Hymenobacter swuensis DY53: one gene and its partner. The protein of the gene in region 1 interacts with the protein of each later gene in a pairwise test. Links are inferred from orthologs where the notes say so. Each region holds a gene or a part of one and is shown in the gene's direction. Other genes may lie near its edges.

Region 1 (12,859 bases):
GGCTTTTTTACTTTGCGGGTTAAGCAACTCAGATGAGCATACGCATAGGATCTTCCAGCAGGGATTTCACCGTCTGGAGGAAGGCCGCGCCGGTAGCGCCGTCCACCACGCGGTGGTCACAGCTCAGGGTTACCTTCATCACATTGCCGATGGCCAGTTGGCCGTCTTTTACCACGGCCGTCTGCTTGATGCCACCCACGGCCAGGATGCAGGCATCCGGCGGGTTGATGATGGCAGTAAACTCCTCGATGCCGAACATGCCCAGGTTGGAGATGGTGAAGGTGCTGCCTTCCCACTCGGCGGGCTGGAGCTTCTTGCTCTTGGCTTTGCCGGCCAGCTCTTTCACTTCCGTAGCAATGGCGGAGAGGCCTTTGCCGTCGGCGTTGCGCACCACCGGCACCAGCAGGCCTTCATCCACGGCCACGGCTACTCCGATGTTCACCACCTTGTTCTGACGAATTTTGTCGCCGAGCCAGGAGGAATTAACGGCCGGATGCTGCTTTAGCGCCACGGCGGCGGCCTTAATAACCAAATCGTTGAAGCTGAGCTTCACCGGCGACAGGGTATTGAGCTGCGTCCGCACCTCCATAGCCCGGTCCATCAGGATTTCCATCGTCAGATAGAAATGCGGGGCGGTGAACAGGCTTTCGGAGAGGCGGCGGGCAATAACCTTGCGCATCTGCGACACGGGCGTGTCGGTGTAGGTGCCATCGGCAGGCTGGGCAGCAGGAGTAGCCGGAGCAGCCGCAGGGGCCGGAGCGGGAGCAGCCGTAATAGCTTGCGGAGCCGGGGCGGCAGCGGGCTGGGCAGCTGAGGCCGGGGCGGCTGCGGCTGCGGCCGGAGCAGCTTCCAAGTCGCGGGACACGATGCGGCCGTTTTCACCTGAGCCTTTGATGGTGTTCAGGTCGATACCTTTGTCTTTGGCAATGCTCTTGGCCAGCGGCGAGGCGAAAATGCGGCCACCATTCTGGGCCGGAGCTTCGGCGGGGGCCGGAGCAGCTTCTGCTGCCGGCGCCGGGGCTGAGGTAGTAGCAGCGGCCGGAGCAGCTTCGGCGGCTACCGGAGCCGCGCTGCCGCCGCTCTGGCCGCCCAGCAGGGCCTGCACGTCGGCTCCTTCTTCGCCGATGATAGCCAGGACACCGTCAACCGCTACAGCTTCTCCTTCTTTGGGGCCGATGTAGAGCAGGGTGCCGTCTTCGTAGTTATCCAGCTCCATGGTGGCCTTGTCGGTTTCCACTTCCGCCAAAATGTCGCCGGATTTCACTTTGTCGCCTACTTTTTTGAGCCAGGCGGCAATGGTGCCCTCCGTCATCGTGTCGCTCATTTTGGGCATCCGGATGACGGTAGCTTTCTTGCCATTGCCAGCCGGGGCAGCAGCCGGGGCGGCGGGAGCCGGAGCAGCTTCCGCTTTGGGAGCTTCCGGGGCGGGCGCGGGAGTCGGAGCCGCCTCGGCTTTGGGAGCTTCCGCTACGGCCGGAGCCGGCGCGGCGGCACCGCCTCCGCTGAGCAGGGCCGAAATATCTTCGCCTTCCTTGCCTACAATGGCCAGCAAACCGTCAACGGGTACCGATTCGCCTTCTTTCGGACCGATGTGGAGCAGGGTGCCGTCCTCGTAGTTTTCGAGTTCCATGGTGGCCTTGTCGGTTTCTACCTCGGCCAGAATGTCCCCGGATTTTACTTTGTCGCCTACTTTTTTGAGCCACGAAGCAATGACCCCATCGGTCATCGTGTCGCTCATCTTGGGCATTTTTATGAGTTCGGCCATCTGCGTCGTCGTCGTTGGGTTGAGTGGGGCCAAAATTAGCCCGAAAATCCGGGGCTGCAAACGAAAGCCGTTCTTCTCAAACGACCGTTAAAACAGCGAATTTTCGCCTGAGTAAGTCCCCACTGGTCAGGAGTTTTATCAGCGGCGGCTGATCCGGCTCTTTACGCAAGATTCCGGGGCCCGGCCGTTACCATATCGATGTGTCGGTTACGGCCTGGGGCCTGCTTCATACCGTTTCCTGCAGGTGTCGCACATCCAAAAAGTTGCGTACGGTGAACATCGAGCCGGTGTAATCGAGCTGGTAGAGGCAGAGGTTGTGGTGCTCGAAGCTGTCCATCTGGCTGAGCGGATAACCCAGCAGCTGGCACAGCAGCACCCGCATGGCCCGGCCGTGCATGCACACCAGCACAGTTTTTTCGTGGGACCGACTGGTTATCAGGTCGATGACCGGGCGCTGGCGGGCGGCCACCTGGTCGGGGCTTTCGCCGCCCTGTAGGCTCAGGTGCGTCTGGCCGGCGCGCCACTGCTGCAACACGCTGAAGTACTCCTCGTCCTCCTCGGGCGTGATGCGCGTGCCTTCACGGGTACCCCAGCTGATTTCGTTGAGGCCCGCGTGCTGCTCATGCGGCAGGCCCAGTTCCAGAAACCCGCGTACCGACTGGTGGGTGCGCTGCAGCACGGAAGTGTACACCCTATCGAAGGCGACATGGCGGTAGGCCGCGAAAAAGCGGGCTGCCTGCCGGTGGCCGGCCTCGTTGAGCGAGGAATCGACGCCGCTGCCCTGCACAATGCCGCGCACGTTGAAATCCGTTTGCCCGTGGCGAATGAGGTAGATTTTTTTGACGCCCATTTCCCGCTGTTTTTGCTGGTTACGTCGTTAAAGTACGGCCTTTTCGCGCACACGGATGCTGGCTTTGTCGCGCCTAGAGCCGGCAAGCTGCGCAACACCCCGTACCTTTTCGCCCCGAAATGGTTGTCTACCGCTACCGCCAGTAAAAATTCATCCGGCTTCCGACTCTCTCGTACCGCCGGTATTCTCTCTCTTTTTCGCCCGCTAATGACGCTGGAGCAGCTTAACCACTGGGTAGGTACCCGCCCCACTCTCGCCGACGCCCTCGGCATCGAACTGACCGCCCTCACTGAAGAGTATCTGGAAGGCCGCATGCCCGTGGACGGGCGCACGCACCAGCCCATGGGCCTGCTGCACGGCGGAGCCTCGGTAGCCTTGGCCGAAACCCTGGGCAGCGTGGGCGCGGCCACTAAAATCGACCCCACCAAGCAAGCCTGCGTAGGCCTCGAAATCAACGCCAACCACCTGAAAGGCGTGCGCGACGGCCACGTTATCGGGCGGGCCACCCCTTTGCATGTGGGCCGTAGCACGCAGGTATGGGAAATCCGGATTACCCACGAGGAAACGGGCGTGCTGGTGTGCATCAGCCGCATTACCATGGCCGTTATCGACCTGAAATAAGAAGTAAGGAATAGACGTCAGAAGTCTAGTAGCTGAAAACATTGTGATGGGCCGTCTTCTTTGATTTTTGCCTTTCTGTTGTTGCCTCCCCTACCCCGATTCCTGACGCCTCCCCGCATTTTTTCCTGCTTCTAATTCCTCGCTTCCCCCAGCTTCTTTCCCATGTTGCAGCGTATTTCCTGGAAGCCGGAACTGCCGGTGGCCGCCCGGCTGCGCCGCCTGGTGGCCCTGGCTCTCACCAGCGGCCGTCCAGTGGCTTTATGGCGACTCCCGAACACCCAGCATGCCCGGCTGTGCCTGTGCCTGCGCACCGACTCGGCCTACGCAGGACTACCACCAGCCCTAGAGCCTACCGCCCCGGCCGGGTTTGCGTTTTTCCCGTTCCGCGACTCTGACCATAATCCGCCCCTGTTCCTGCCGGCCGACTTGTTTTTCGACCTGGCCCAGCCGGAGGAAATCCACGTCAGCGCGGCGGCAGCGGCCCGGTTGCCGGAGCTGCGCCAGCATTTCGCGGCGCTGCCCGAGTCGGTGGAGCTGCCTTGGCACGTAAGTCGGCAGCCCGAGCCCGCCACCGCCTCCCGCGCCGAGTACGAGGCGCTGGTAGCCGCCGGCGTAGCGGCTATTGAGACTGAAACGGTGCGCAAGGTGGTATCGAGCCGGGCGGTACGGCAGTCGCTGCCGGCCGGGTTTGATGCGCTGGCGGCATTTGAGGATTTGCAGGCCCGCTACCCCAATGCGTTTGTCTCGTTGGTGAGTGCGCCGGGTGTGGGTACCTGGCTGGGGGCTACGCCGGAAGTACTGGCGGAAATCGACGAGCAGCAGATTTTCCGGACGATGGCGCTGGCCGGCACACAGCCGCTACTGCCCGGCATGAAGCCGGCTACCGCGAAGTGGGCCGGCAAGGATCTGGAGGAACACGCCATGGTGGCCCGCTACATTGTGAGCTGCTTTAAGCAGCTGCGGCTGCGGGAGTACGATGAGCAGGGGCCGCGCACCGTGGTAGCGGGCCAGCTGCTGCACCTGCGCACCGATTTTGCCGTGCACCTGCGGGAAGTGCCTTTCCCCACTCTCGGCACCGATATGCTGCGGCTGCTGCACCCCACGCCCGCCGTGGGCGGCGTGCCCAAGCAACCGGCCCTGGAGTTTCTGCGCCACCACGAAGGTTACGACCGAGCCTACTACGCCGGTTTCCTGGGGCCCGTAAACCTGCCCGAAACCGGCGTAGCCCGCCTCTACGTAAACCTGCGCTGCCTGCAGCTCCGCCCCCGGGAAGCCATCCTCTACGCCGGCACCGGCCTCACCATCGACTCCGACCCCGCCCGCGAGTGGCAGGAGACAGAACTGAAGCTGCGCACCATCGGGGCTATTTTACAGTAGTGCGAAGTGCCATTTCGCGTATGGTTGAGCGGTTGACTTATCCTTCGTTCACCAAAAACCGTTCATTACGCTGCGCGAAGCAAAGGCTTCGTGCTACTTTTCTGGCCGATGTCCTCTCTCCAAGCTGTTCACAACATTCCCGAAATCTGCGCCCAGCTGGGTATTACTGACGTGGTGCTTTCGCCGGGCAGCCGGTGCGCGCCGCTGACCATTGCCTTTGCGCGACACCCCAAAATAAGGGTGCGGACCGTGCCCGACGAGCGGGCAGCGGCCTTTATCGGGCTGGGGCTGGCGCAGGCCCAGCGGCGGGCCGTGGCCCTGGTGTGCACCTCCGGCACGGCGGGCCTGAACTACGCGCCGGCCGTGGCGGAGGCGTATTTTCAGCAGATTCCGCTCGTCATCTTCACGGCCGACCGACCGCCGGAGTGGATTGACCAGCTTGATGGCCAGACCATCCGGCAGCATAACCTCTACGGTGCCCATGCCAAAGGCACCTTCGAATTTCCGGCTGACACCTCGCACTCGGATGCGCAGTGGCACGCGGCGCGGCTCGTGAATGAGGCCATTAATCTGGCGCAGACCAGCCCGGCCGGGCCGGTGCAGGTAAATGTGCCGCTGCGGGAGCCGTTCTACCCCAAACAAGGCGAAGAGCTGCAGTTTGTCCCGGTGAAAGTGACGCGTGAACTGCCCGGCCGCCCCCAATTATCCATCACCACACTTCAAGAACTGCACGAGGCTATTCGGAGCACCAGCCGCGTCCTGGTAGTGGCCGGTCAGCACCCCGCCGATGCCGAATTGCTGCTGGCGTTGCACCAGTTTGCCGCCGCCTACCAGGTACCCGTGGTGGGTGACTTAATTGCGAACCTGCACCTACCCGCCGCGGCCAGCTACGACCAGCGCCTGCGTCCCCTAGGCCGCCAGGATGTATTTATGGCCGTGCCGGAACCGGGCCTGAAGGAAGCACTGAAGCCGGAGCTGCTCATCACCTTCGGTCAGTCGCTGATTTCCAAGGCCCTCAAGCTGTACCTGCGCACCACCAAACCCGCCCAGCACTGGCACATTCAGGCCGCCGGCACCGTGGCCGATACATTTCAGTCGCTGACCAAAATAGTGCGGATGGAGCCGGCTGATTTCTTTGCGGCGTTTGGGGAAGCCAGTTTATCGTCACTCGAAACGGCTCAGCAGAAGCAGACAACTCGTTCGATTCCAGTTGGCCCCACCACGCGCGTGGAGCCGCAGGGATTCGAGCCCTTTGAGCCGGTGATTATTGCCCGAACGGATGCCACCCGCGTAGCGCCCGGCCCTACCCGGCTGCTGTGGCCTGGCACTGCGACCCAGCTCACCGACACCGAAGCCTCGGCCAAAGCGGCTTACCTCAAGCCTTGGCTGGCCGCCGAAAACTGGGCCGCCGGCTTCCTGCAGGAGTTCATGCACCAGCCCACGCAGCCGTTCAACGAGTTTACGGCCATCCACCGGGCGTTGCAGCACCTGCCCGATGGCACGGCCCTGCACTTGGCCAACAGCATGGCTGTGCGCTACGCCAACATTCTTGGGGTGCCGCCGGGCCAGCAAGTGGAGGTGTTTGCCAACCGGGGCACCAGCGGTATTGATGGCTGCACCAGCACAGCGGTGGGCGCGGCCTTGGCCCGGCCGCAACGGCCGGTCGTGCTGCTTACCGGCGACGTGGCGTTTTTCTATGACCGCAACGCCTTCTGGCACAATTACCCTACTCCCAACCTGCGCGTGGTACTGCTCAACAACCACGCCGGCGGCATTTTCCGGCTGATTGACGGGCCGCGCCAGCAGCCGGAACTGGAGGAGCTTTTCGAAACGAGCCAGCCGCTACGCGCCGAGAATACGGCCCGGGATTTTGGGCTGCACTACTTCCCGGTTTCTACTTTTGCTGAACTAGAGTCGGCGCTACCGGTTTTCTTTGCAGCCGAAACCGGCGCGGCGCTGCTGGAAATCACCACCGACAGCCCTACCAACGCCGACTTCTTTGAACGATACCGCGCGGCGGTTCGCACGTCTTTCTCTACTTAACTTTAACTAAGGTAACTGCCCCTTTTATGGCCGAACAACTTACCTGGACTCCGATTAAGGAGTTCCGCGAAATCCTCTTCACCCAGCACGGAGGTATCGCCAAAATCAGCATCAACCGCCCGCAGGTGCATAACGCCTTCACGCCGCTCACGGTGCAGGAGATGATTGAGGCCATGCGCATCTGCCAGGACCGCACCGATATCGGCGTCATCATCCTCACGGGCGAGGGCGGCAGGGCCTTCTGCTCGGGCGGCGACCAGAGCGTACGTGGCCACGGCGGCTACGTGGGCGAGGACACTGTGCCCCGCCTGAACGTATTGGAACTCCAGAAAATCATCCGCTCCATCCCCAAGCCGGTGGTAGCCATGGTGGCTGGTTGGGCCATTGGGGGCGGCCACGTGCTGCACGTCGTCTGCGACTTGAGCATTGCCGCCGATAACGCCCGTTTCGGCCAGACCGGCCCGAATGTGGGTTCGTTTGATGGTGGCTTCGGTGCCTCCTACCTCGCCCGCGTGGTGGGTCAGAAGAAGGCCCGCGAAATCTGGTTCCTCTGTGACCAGTACGATGCGCAGGAAGCTCTCGATATGGGCCTTGTAAACAAAGTAGTGCCGCTGGATAAGCTGGAGGAAACCACCGTGGCCTGGTGCCACAAAATCCTCCAGAAAAGCCCCCTGGCCCTGCGCATGCTCAAATCCAGCTTCAATGCTGAGCTGGATGGGCAGGCCGGCATTCAGGAGCTGGCCGGCAACGCTACGCTGCTGTACTACCTCTCGGAAGAAGCCAAGGAAGGCCGCAACGCCTATATGGAAAAGCGCCAGCCCGATTTCTCGAAGTACCCCAAGTTTCCGTAACGGTACAGTTTCATTCTGGCAATAAAAATGGCTCGCCCTGGCTTTGGGGCGGGCCATTTTTCGTGAAGTGGGTTGCTGGTTTAGCCTTACCTTGTGGCCCGATTCAGCTCCTTACTTCCGCTGTCCTATGAAATCGTTGCTGCTGTTGCTCGCCTTGCTTGCTTTCTCCCCTGCCCGGGCGCAATCGGCCGGGCCAGCCGCCGTGGTTCAGGCCGCTCCCGATCCGGCTAAACCTGTGCAAACGGTAGAAGCCTCCTGCGGCCAATGCCGCCTAGGCCTGCCTGGTAAGAGCTGCGACCTAGCCGTGCGCTTCGACGGCAAAGCCTACTTTGTGGATGGCACCACCATCGACGCCCACGGCGACGCCCACGCCAAGGACGGTTTTTGCCAAGCTATTCGGAAGGCTGAGGTACAAGGCCAAGTTGTGAACAACCGATTTGTGGCCTCGTATTTTCGGCTCCTCCCTGAGCCTGCGGCAGTCAAATAGCCCCGCAGCTTTTCCGCATCCCGCCTAGCTATCCGCGCAGACCGGCCTCCGTAGGCCGGTCTTTTTGTTTTCGTAGTATTACCGCTGCTGCGTGTAGCGCCGATGCGCGGAGCCAGCACGGCGGAGTTTCTATGCTACCCCTACTTACCCCCATCATTGTATGAAGCGCGTTATCGATTTTCTCCTTAACCTGACCCCGACTCGTCGCCGGGCAGTTGCTCTCGAAAAAACGAACCTCCGCATTTATGGGGCCCGTGACTTAGAGTTCTACGATCTTAGGGCTCCGACACGGGTTTTGAACCCGGTAGAAATTCGCGGAATGGCTGGCGGGCTACCACTGTTCTTCTGGTCCGATGTACCTATTTCTCTCCTGGCCCAACTCAAGCCCGCAGAGCTGACTCAGCGCAAAGAATCTATGGTAGAATGGTGGGGAATTGCTGATACAGAGCAGGCCCTTGGTATTCTCAACTGGCTGAAGCAGGAAGGCCACCGCCAGAAGTACCAGAAATTATTGAAGCAGAATTCGCTGCACTGGCACCGAGTGTTCGAGGCGCATCCGCTGCCGGCCGTAGGGGCCGTGCAGAACATTGCCGCCTGGGACCATGTGCGCTCAGTATGCGTGGCCCGCTGGTCCTACGATTACGGCTATATCTCCTGGGAGCAGGCCTGGCCATTCATTGACGCCGCCACCCACCTAGCTTTGCGCGACTTCGATTCGTGGGAAAGCTTTGCCGCCAGCTTTCTGGCCGGCCGCCTGATGTGGTCACCCGAGAGTGAGTCGCACGGCGACCTAGCAGAAATAGTTACGTATTTAGTAAAGTCGCCGGATAGCCCGTGGCGGTATGTGGCTTGGCATGATTACCCGCCCCGATAGTAGCCTAGTGCCCGCGCGCTGCTGCTTCCGGTTAGCCTGTCAACTATCCGGCTCCGGCCGTTTTAAAATATCGACCCATAGGCCTCGCAGCCGGCGCACCACCCGAAGAAATTTCGCAGCCGCTCGTCCTTGGCCAGTTTCTTGCGCTGCTTGCGGGCACGACGGGCGGCTTCCAGGGCCTCGGGGGCGGGGGAGGATACCACCTGCTGTCGAAACGTGAGGTAGCGGCGAAAAACGCAGGTTTTGAAGCCGGCAAATGGGCTGGGGACGAAGGCGTTCATGACCGGAGGGAGTTGGTATACTCTGAGAAGTTACCGTTTTAATCCCCTCAATGTCAAGGCTGAGCATATTTTTCCGGCCCGGCTGCCGGGAGATTCGTAGGCAGTTGCGGTTCTTGCTGTCAAATCGTTGCCCTTTTCCGCTTTCCTTATGTCCGACGCTGCTGCTTCCGCTGACCTGCTTCTGCCCGATTCCCTGTTGCTCAACGGCCGTGAGTTTCGCTACGCTGATATTCAGCAGTACCCCGCCCGCACCCCCCAGGACCTGAACGGCTACGAAGCCCGGGTGCTGGATTTCGTGCGTCAGTGGTTGAACGGGGCCCAGGAATTCGGCCTGCGTACCTCCGGCTCCACGGGCCAGCCCCAACTGATTCAGCTGAAGCGGCGGCAACTGGAAGCCTCTGCCCGCCGCACCGGAGACTACTTCGACCTGGGTCCTGGCGACCGGATGCTGGTGTGTCTGAACTGTGAGTTTGTGGGCGGGCTGATGATGCTGGTGCGCGGCCTGGAACGGCGTATGCACCTGACCATTGTGGAGCCCCACGCCGACCCGCTGGCCCTAGTGCCCGCCGCGGCCGAGTTCGATTTTACCTCCTTCGTGCCCCTGCAGCTGCGGGCGGTGCTGGCCGCTGGCCACGCCGCGCGTCTGAACCGCCTGAAGGGCATTCTGGTGGGCGGCGCGGCTGTGGAACGCAGTCTGGAAAAGGAGATTCAGCAGTTGCGCGTACCGGTGTACGTGACGTATGGCATGACAGAAACAGCCTCCCACATTGCCCTGCGCCGCCTCAACGGCCCGGCGGTGCAGCCCACGTACCAGGTGCTGCCGGGCATTACGGTGGCGCAGGACGCGCGCGGCTGCCTCACGGTGCGCGCCGACGTCACCGAAAACCAGCTCATCACTACCAACGACCAGATTGCGCTATCCGAGGACGGCCGCAGCTTCGAGTGGCTGGGCCGGGTGGATTTCGTGATAAACACAGGCGGCGTGAAGGTGCAGGCCGAAAAGGTGGAGCAGGTGCTGGAAGTAGCCCTTACCGAGCTAGACCTAAGCCGGCGTGCCTTCGTGGCGGGCCGCCCCGACAAGCGCCTAGGCGAGCAGGTCACGGCTTTCCTGGAAGGCCCCAAGCTGACGGCCGCCCAGCAGGAACACCTGCAAACCCTGCTCAGCCAGCGCCTGGGCAAGTACGAAGTGCCCCGCGCCCTGGTCTTCGTGCCCGAGTTCCGCACCACCGCCTCCGGCAAACTCGACCGCCCCGCTACGCTGCGGAAAGTGAATGGGTGAATGGTGAGGTTGTAAAGTGGTGAGGTTGTGTCATCCTGAGCGGAGCGAAGGACCTTACCACGCCTGAACGATTAGCGTGCAAACGACTTGTTCACGCGTAGTAAGATCCTTCGCTCCGCTCAGGATGACACAACCTCACAACTTCACCATTTCACCACTTCACAAACTCACCACTTCCCCTTTGATATGTGAAATTATCCGTTGATTTGTGCAAGTTCTCCCCCTTGTTCTGCTTTCATGAATCGTACACGTTTATCAGCGGCGGCCCTATTGGTTGTTTCCCAATTGGGCGGCGGCTGCGCCAGCACTACCCGCACTACCTCTCCCCCCGCTCCTACCGCCGTTAGCGCCGCCCCCGTCGAGGCCGAGCCGCAACCGGCTACCCCTGCCGCCGCACTGGCTGCCCCCGCTACCCCGGCGGCCCCACCGTTTCAGGTAGTTACCGAACAGTTTGCCGACCTGCGGATTCTGCGCTACCAGGTGCCGGGCTTCGAGGCGCTGGAGCCCCAGCAGAAGGAGCTGCTGTATTACCTCTACGAGGCGGCCCTGAGCGGGCGCGACATCATTTACGACCAGAACTACAAGCACAACTTACGGGTGCGCCGCACGCTGGAAGCCGTGTGGAAGGCCAACGAGGAGCGCCGCACCGCCAGCACCAGCCAGCAGCAGATCGACCAGGCCACCAAGTTTGCCACTTACGCCAAGCGCGTGTGGTTCAGCAACGGCATCCACCACCACTACAGCACCCGCAAGTTTGTGCCCGAGTGCACACCGGCCTACTTCAAGGAGCTGATTTTCGCCACCGACTCCAAACTGCTGCCGCTGGAGCCGGGCGAATCGGTGACGAAGTTTTTGGCGGCCATGACGCCCATTCTGTTCGACCCGAACGTGGCGCCCAAGCGGGTAAACCAGGAGGCCGGCAAGGACCTGGTGAAAACCTCCGCCAGCAACTTCTATGAGGGCCTGACCCAAGCCGAGGTGGAGGCGTTCTACAAGAAGAAAATCAACCCCAAAGACCCGCAGCCGGTATCCTACGGCCTGAACTCCAAGCTGGTGAAGGACCGCCAGGGCCGCGTGCAGGAGCGCAAGTGGATGACCGAGGGCATGTACGACAAGGCCCTCACCCAGGTGGTATTCTGGCTGGAAAAGGCCATTACCGTGGCCGAAACGCCCGAGCAGAAGCTGGCCCTGCAGAAGCTGGTGCAGTTTTACCACTCCGGCGACCTGCGCAAATGGGACGAGTACAACGTGGCCTGGGTGCACGACACGCAAAGCCTCACCGACGTGGTAAACGGCTTTATTGAGGTGTACGGCGACCCGCTGGGCTACCGCGCCAGCTACGAGTCGGTGGTATCTTTCAAGGATGTGGAAGCTACCAAGCGCATCAAGGCCATCGGCGACGAGGCCCAGTGGTTTGAGGACAACTCTCCCATCAAGCCCGAGCACAAGAAGAAGAACGTCATTGGTATTACGGCCAAGGTGATTACCACCGTGGTGGAAGCCGGCGACGCAGCCCCCAATACGCCCATCGGTATCAACCTGCCCAACGCCAGCTGGATCCGGAAGGAGCACGGCTCGAAGTCGGTGAACCTGGGTAACATTGTGGATGCCTACAGTGCCGCCGACGCCGGCGGAATGCTGGATGAGTTTGCTTTCGATGAGGCCGAAAAGCAGCGCGCCCGCCAGTATGCCGCGTTGGCCGGCAAGCTCCACACCGATATGCACGAGGTAATCGGGCACGCTTCGGGCCAGCTCAACAAGGGCGTGGGCACACCCAAGGAAACGCTGAAAAGCTACGCCTCGGCCCTGGAAGAAGCCCGCGCCGACCTGGTGGCTCTCTACTACCTGCCCGATGCCAAGCTGAGCCAGCTGGGCGTGCTGCCGGCCGGCGGCGAGGTAGCCCGGGCCGAGTACGACAATTACATCCGTAACGGCTTGCTAACCCAGCTGGTGCGCCTCAAGCTGGGCGAAACCGTAGAGGAAGCCCACATGCGCAACCGCCAGATGGTGGCCAAATGGGCCTTTGAGAAGGGCCAGAAAGACAAGGTGATTGGACGCGTCACGCGCGAGGGCAACACCTACTTCCGGGTAAACGACTACGAGAAGCTGCGCGGCCTGTTTGGGCAGCTGCTACGGGAGCTGCAGCGCATCACCAGTGAGGGCGACTACGCCGCCGGCAAGGCCCTCATCGAAACCTACGGCGTGAAAGTGGACCCCGCCCTGCACAAAGAGGTGCTGGCACGTTACCAGAAGCTCAATATTGCACCCTACGCCGGCTTCATTCAGCCCCGCTTGGTGCCCGTGGTCAAGGACGGTAAAATCACGGACGTGAAGGTGGAATACCCGACTGATTTCTCCCAGCAGATGCTGGATTACGGCCGCAAATACCGCCTGCTGCCCAACTTCAACTAAGTCGGCGGGTTGTAAGCTC
Region 2 (3,900 bases), 120 kb from region 1 along the record:
ACTAGGGCGCGACATCAGGTCATCGGTGGCGGCGTACACCCGGTGGTTCCGGTAGGCGTTGATGCGCTTGAGCTCGGGGTAAAGCCTGAAAAAGGTGCTGTCCATTTTCCCGAAGCTGCCCCCAATCAGCACATCAGGATTGAGCTTGAGGATATACTCGCGGGTGAGGGCCGGATAGGGCTGGGCGAATTTCTCCACCACGGCGTTCTGGCCGCCGGCCAGCAGAATCTTGTTGGTGAACAAAGTATTCTGCCCGTACACGTAAATCGGGTCGGTCCAGGTGATGGCCAGCACGCGGGGCAGCGGCTGGGGAGGCACCTGGGCCGTAATCCGGACTAGCTCGGTACGGAGGGAATCTACTACCCTTTTGGCCGGAACCGGACGGTCCAGCAGCCGGCCCAGGTCAGTAAGGCCCCGAAAAATATCCTCCATTTTCTGATAGCGCTGGTAGTACACCGGAATACCCAGCTCTTGTAGCCGCTGCGCATCGGCTGGGGTGGTCATGCCTTCGGTAGTGAAAACAATATCGGGCTTGAGGGCTACCAGCCGCTCCAGATCCAGCGGGTAGCTGTTGATAACGGGCTTGCGCAGGGCTGCCGCTGGGTAGTCGCAGACCTGGGTGCGGGCCACAATCGTACTGGTATCAGCCACGGCATACAGCATTTCCGTCATCGAGGGGGCCAGTGCCATAATGCGGCGCGGGTGGGTGGGCACCGTCAACTGGCGGCCCAGGTCGTCGCGCACTTGGTGGGTAGCATCGGTTTCAGTGGTGGCAGGCTTATCGGGCTGGCAGGCAGTCAGCAGGGACAGAATCGGCAGCGCAAACCGCAGGCGGCGAATAAAAGGCGGGCAGAACATGCGACAAAGGTAAACGCGGAATCTACCCAGCCCGCCTGCTCATCGGATTTTGCCCCGGCCTTTGTGAGCAGGGGACAACGACGCAACCCCTAGGGCTATAAACAGGTTGTAAGAACCCAATCGGCCAGCGGCGCGGAAAGAAATCCGGGCCAACGGCTGAATACGCACCGCGTAGGTTACTTTTGACCAAATTTCTGTCTTATGATCGTCGTTACCGGAGCCGCCGGCTTTATTGCCAGCTGTCTTGTCACCCGCCTCAATGCCGCCAACTTCAACGATATCGTGGTGGTGGATAATTTCAACGTCGAGCGCAAGCTGGCCAATCTGAAAGGCAAGCACCTGCGCGAATACGTGGACCGCGAGGAGTTTTTTGAGTGGCTGGATACCCACCACGAGCAGGTGGAATTCATTTTCCACCTTGGGGCCCGCACCGATACCACCGAGCAGAACCGCGACGTGCTGAACGTGCTGAACCTAGAGTACTCCCAGAAAATGTGGCAGGCCTGCTGCCGCTACCAGCTCCCGTTAGTATACGCCTCCTCGGCCGCCACCTACGGCTCGGGCACGTTGGGCTACGCTGATGACGACGCGCTGCTGCCGCTGCTCAAGCCCCTGAACCCCTACGGCGACTCCAAGAACGACTTCGATAACTGGGCAGTGCAGCAGCCCGAGAAACCGTTTTTCTGGGCGGGCCTGAAGTTCTTCAACGTGTACGGCCCTAACGAGTATCACAAGAACCGCATGGCTTCTGTGATTCTACACGCCTTCCGCCAGATTCAGGAAACCGGCTCCATGACGCTGTTCCGCTCCCATAACCCCGAGTACGCCGACGGCGAACAGCAGCGCGACTTCGTGTACGTGAAGGACGTGGTGGAAGTGTGCCTGTTCCTGATGCAGACGCGCCGCGACTCGGGTATCTATAACCTGGGTACCGGCGAGGCTCGCACTTTCCTCGACCTGACCCTGGGCACTTTTGCGGCCCTCAACCGCACCGCCGACATCCGCTTCCGCGATACGCCCGAGGACATTCGGGACACGTACCAGTACTTCACCCAGGCCGATATGAGCAAGCTGCGCCGCATCGGTTACGACCGGCCCTTCACCTCCCTGGAGGCCGGCATAGACGATTATGTGCGCAATTATCTTGTACCGGGCCACTACTACTAGGGTCGTTTCGTAGCCAGATTCCTGTTTTTTTATAAGCCCGACTGTATGTTTTGCCCTGGCGGCAGGACCCGCAGTCGGGCTTTCTGCTAGTCAGGCAGTTAGTTTATCAAACAGACAGAACAGTAGTAAAACGCCAGTCAGCTTTCCGACTAGAGGATGAATTTATATTGCAGAAATTAATTTTTATATCATTTTTTCCAGAGTAATTTACCCCATACTTTCCCACTAACTCAGGCTGGTGCAACGTAAAAGCATAACGATTATCGGCGGTGGATTTTCGGGCTCGATGCTGGCCGTACAGCTGGCCCGGCTGGCCGGCAACCACCCCTACCCCTGCGACGTGCATCTGGTAGAACCGCGCCCCGTACCAGGCCCGGGTCTGGCCTATACCGCCCGGCGGCCCGAATATCTGCTGAATGTACGCAGCCAGTTTCTGAGTGCTTTTCCTGACCAGCCCGACCATTTTCAGAACTGGCTCCGTGTCACCAGCCAGGAAGTATGTGAGCACGGATTTTGCTCCCGGCAGAGCTACGGCCGGTACCTGCAGCAGCTGGTGAGCCAGCTACTGGAATGGCCTTCTATGAACGGCATCCGGTGCTACTGGCACAATCAGGCTGCGCGCGCCGTGGAGGTTTCCCCCAGCGGCTCGTCGGCCACGGTACGGCTGATGGATGGCACCGAACTGCCCAGCACCTATGTAGTTCTGGCGTTAGGCAACTTTCCGCCCCCCTATCCTACCACCAGCAGCACCGAGTATCGGGCGTACCCGAACTACCACGGCAACCCCTGGGCGCAGGGCGCGTTGCGCAATATCGGTACCGACGACACAGTGCTCCTAATTGGAACCGGCCTCACCGCCGTAGATATCCTTCTGGGCTTGCAGGCCGATGGCCATCAAGGCCTAGTGACTACTGTTTCGGGCCACGGCCGCTGGCCGGCAGCTCATCAATTTGAAGGAGCCACTTATCCTGATTTTTACGCGGCTGACCTGGCCGGAGTCGATACAGTACTGGACGTGCTACGTGTTCTGCGCCGTCACGTTCGGGAGGCGCAAAAGCAGGGCATCGACTGGCGCATGGTGGTGGATACCTTACGGCCGCATCTGGGGCAAATATGGGCGACCTGGCCGCAACCGGAGCAGGCGCGGTTTCTGCGGCATTTAGCGGGAATCTGGTCGGTACTGCGGCACCGCAGCCCCCCCCGCAACGCGGCTATTGTGGCCGCCATGTTTGCAGAAGGCCAGGTACAGCAGGCTATAGGGCGGGTAAAGAACATTGAGCCGGCGGCCAACGGACTGGTAGTTACCGTGCAGAAGGGCCAGCAGCCAGTACAACAACTGACGGCCCAGCACGTCATCACCTGCACCGGTCCGCTGCTGGATTACAGCCGGATTCAGGAATCAGTGGTGGTGGGCCTACGGGAGACAGGACACTTACAACCGGACGCCCTGCATCTGGGAATTGAAACCGATGCTCACGGCGCACTGCTGAACGCGACGGGGCAGGCCTCAGGGGTGCTTTTCACGCTGGGACCCAGTCGGCGGCCTGCTTATTTTGAGTCAACGGCAGTACCGGAACTGCGGAATCAGGCCGTTGCCCTGGCCCAGGAGCTCGGCCAGCGGCTACGAGTGACGGTTGACGCGGGAATATAAAAACAGCCTGATTTCATCCATAAAAAAAGCCGCTCCAACACGTGTTGGAGCGGCTTTTTGCGTATCATTCTGAGTATAGCCGCGCAGGCTGCGGTATTCTATGCCGCCAGTTCGTCGGGTGAATACAACGGTAGCACCGGCGTTTCGGGCGTATTGGCAGGCAGGGCTTGCATAGCGGGGTACTGCTTACCGCTGCGGCGCACCGCCCGCATCAGCAGGTACTT

The links.
Region 2: the proteins of menB (region 1) and rfaD interact in binary tests that used the Escherichia coli proteins (3 or more experiments, as listed by UniProt). The link is inferred for Hymenobacter swuensis DY53 from one-to-one orthologs.

What each region holds. Positions count from the first base shown.
Region 1 is NZ_CP007145.1:3,323,035-3,335,893, forward strand. The notes cover bases 5,640-8,594. They hold menB (1,4-dihydroxy-2-naphthoyl-CoA synthase), read left to right. Parts: upstream 5,640-6,682; coding sequence 6,683-7,507; downstream 7,508-8,594. Other genes in these bases: menD (2-succinyl-5-enolpyruvyl-6-hydroxy-3-cyclohexene-1-carboxylic-acid synthase), read left to right, coding at 5,640-6,656; HSW_RS15525 (DUF6370 family protein), read left to right, coding at 7,635-7,994; HSW_RS15530 (DUF1266 domain-containing protein), read left to right, coding at 8,314-8,594. In the rest of the region: HSW_RS15495 (pyruvate dehydrogenase complex dihydrolipoamide acetyltransferase), read right to left, coding at 29-1,765; HSW_RS15500 (histidine phosphatase family protein), read right to left, coding at 1,992-2,615; HSW_RS15505 (hotdog fold thioesterase), read left to right, coding at 2,823-3,236; HSW_RS15510 (chorismate-binding protein), read left to right, coding at 3,399-4,613; more of menD, read left to right, coding at 4,722-5,639; more of HSW_RS15530, read left to right, coding at 8,595-8,868; HSW_RS15535 (hypothetical protein), read right to left, coding at 8,931-9,149; HSW_RS15540 (AMP-binding protein), read left to right, coding at 9,298-10,428; HSW_RS15545 (dipeptidyl-peptidase 3 family protein), read left to right, coding at 10,666-12,840. UniProt on the Escherichia coli protein: Converts o-succinylbenzoyl-CoA (OSB-CoA) to 1,4-dihydroxy-2-naphthoyl-CoA (DHNA-CoA).
Region 2 is NZ_CP007145.1:3,447,253-3,451,152, forward strand. Bases 51-3,042 are described here. They hold rfaD (ADP-glyceromanno-heptose 6-epimerase), read left to right. Parts: upstream 51-1,059; coding sequence 1,060-2,025; downstream 2,026-3,042. Other genes in these bases: HSW_RS16050 (ABC transporter substrate-binding protein), read right to left, coding at 51-858; HSW_RS16060 (FAD/NAD(P)-binding protein), read left to right, coding at 2,264-3,042. Also shown: more of HSW_RS16050, read right to left, coding at 1-50; more of HSW_RS16060, read left to right, coding at 3,043-3,676; HSW_RS16065 (hypothetical protein), read right to left, coding at 3,775-3,900. UniProt on the Escherichia coli protein: Catalyzes the interconversion between ADP-D-glycero-beta-D-manno-heptose and ADP-L-glycero-beta-D-manno-heptose via an epimerization at carbon 6 of the heptose.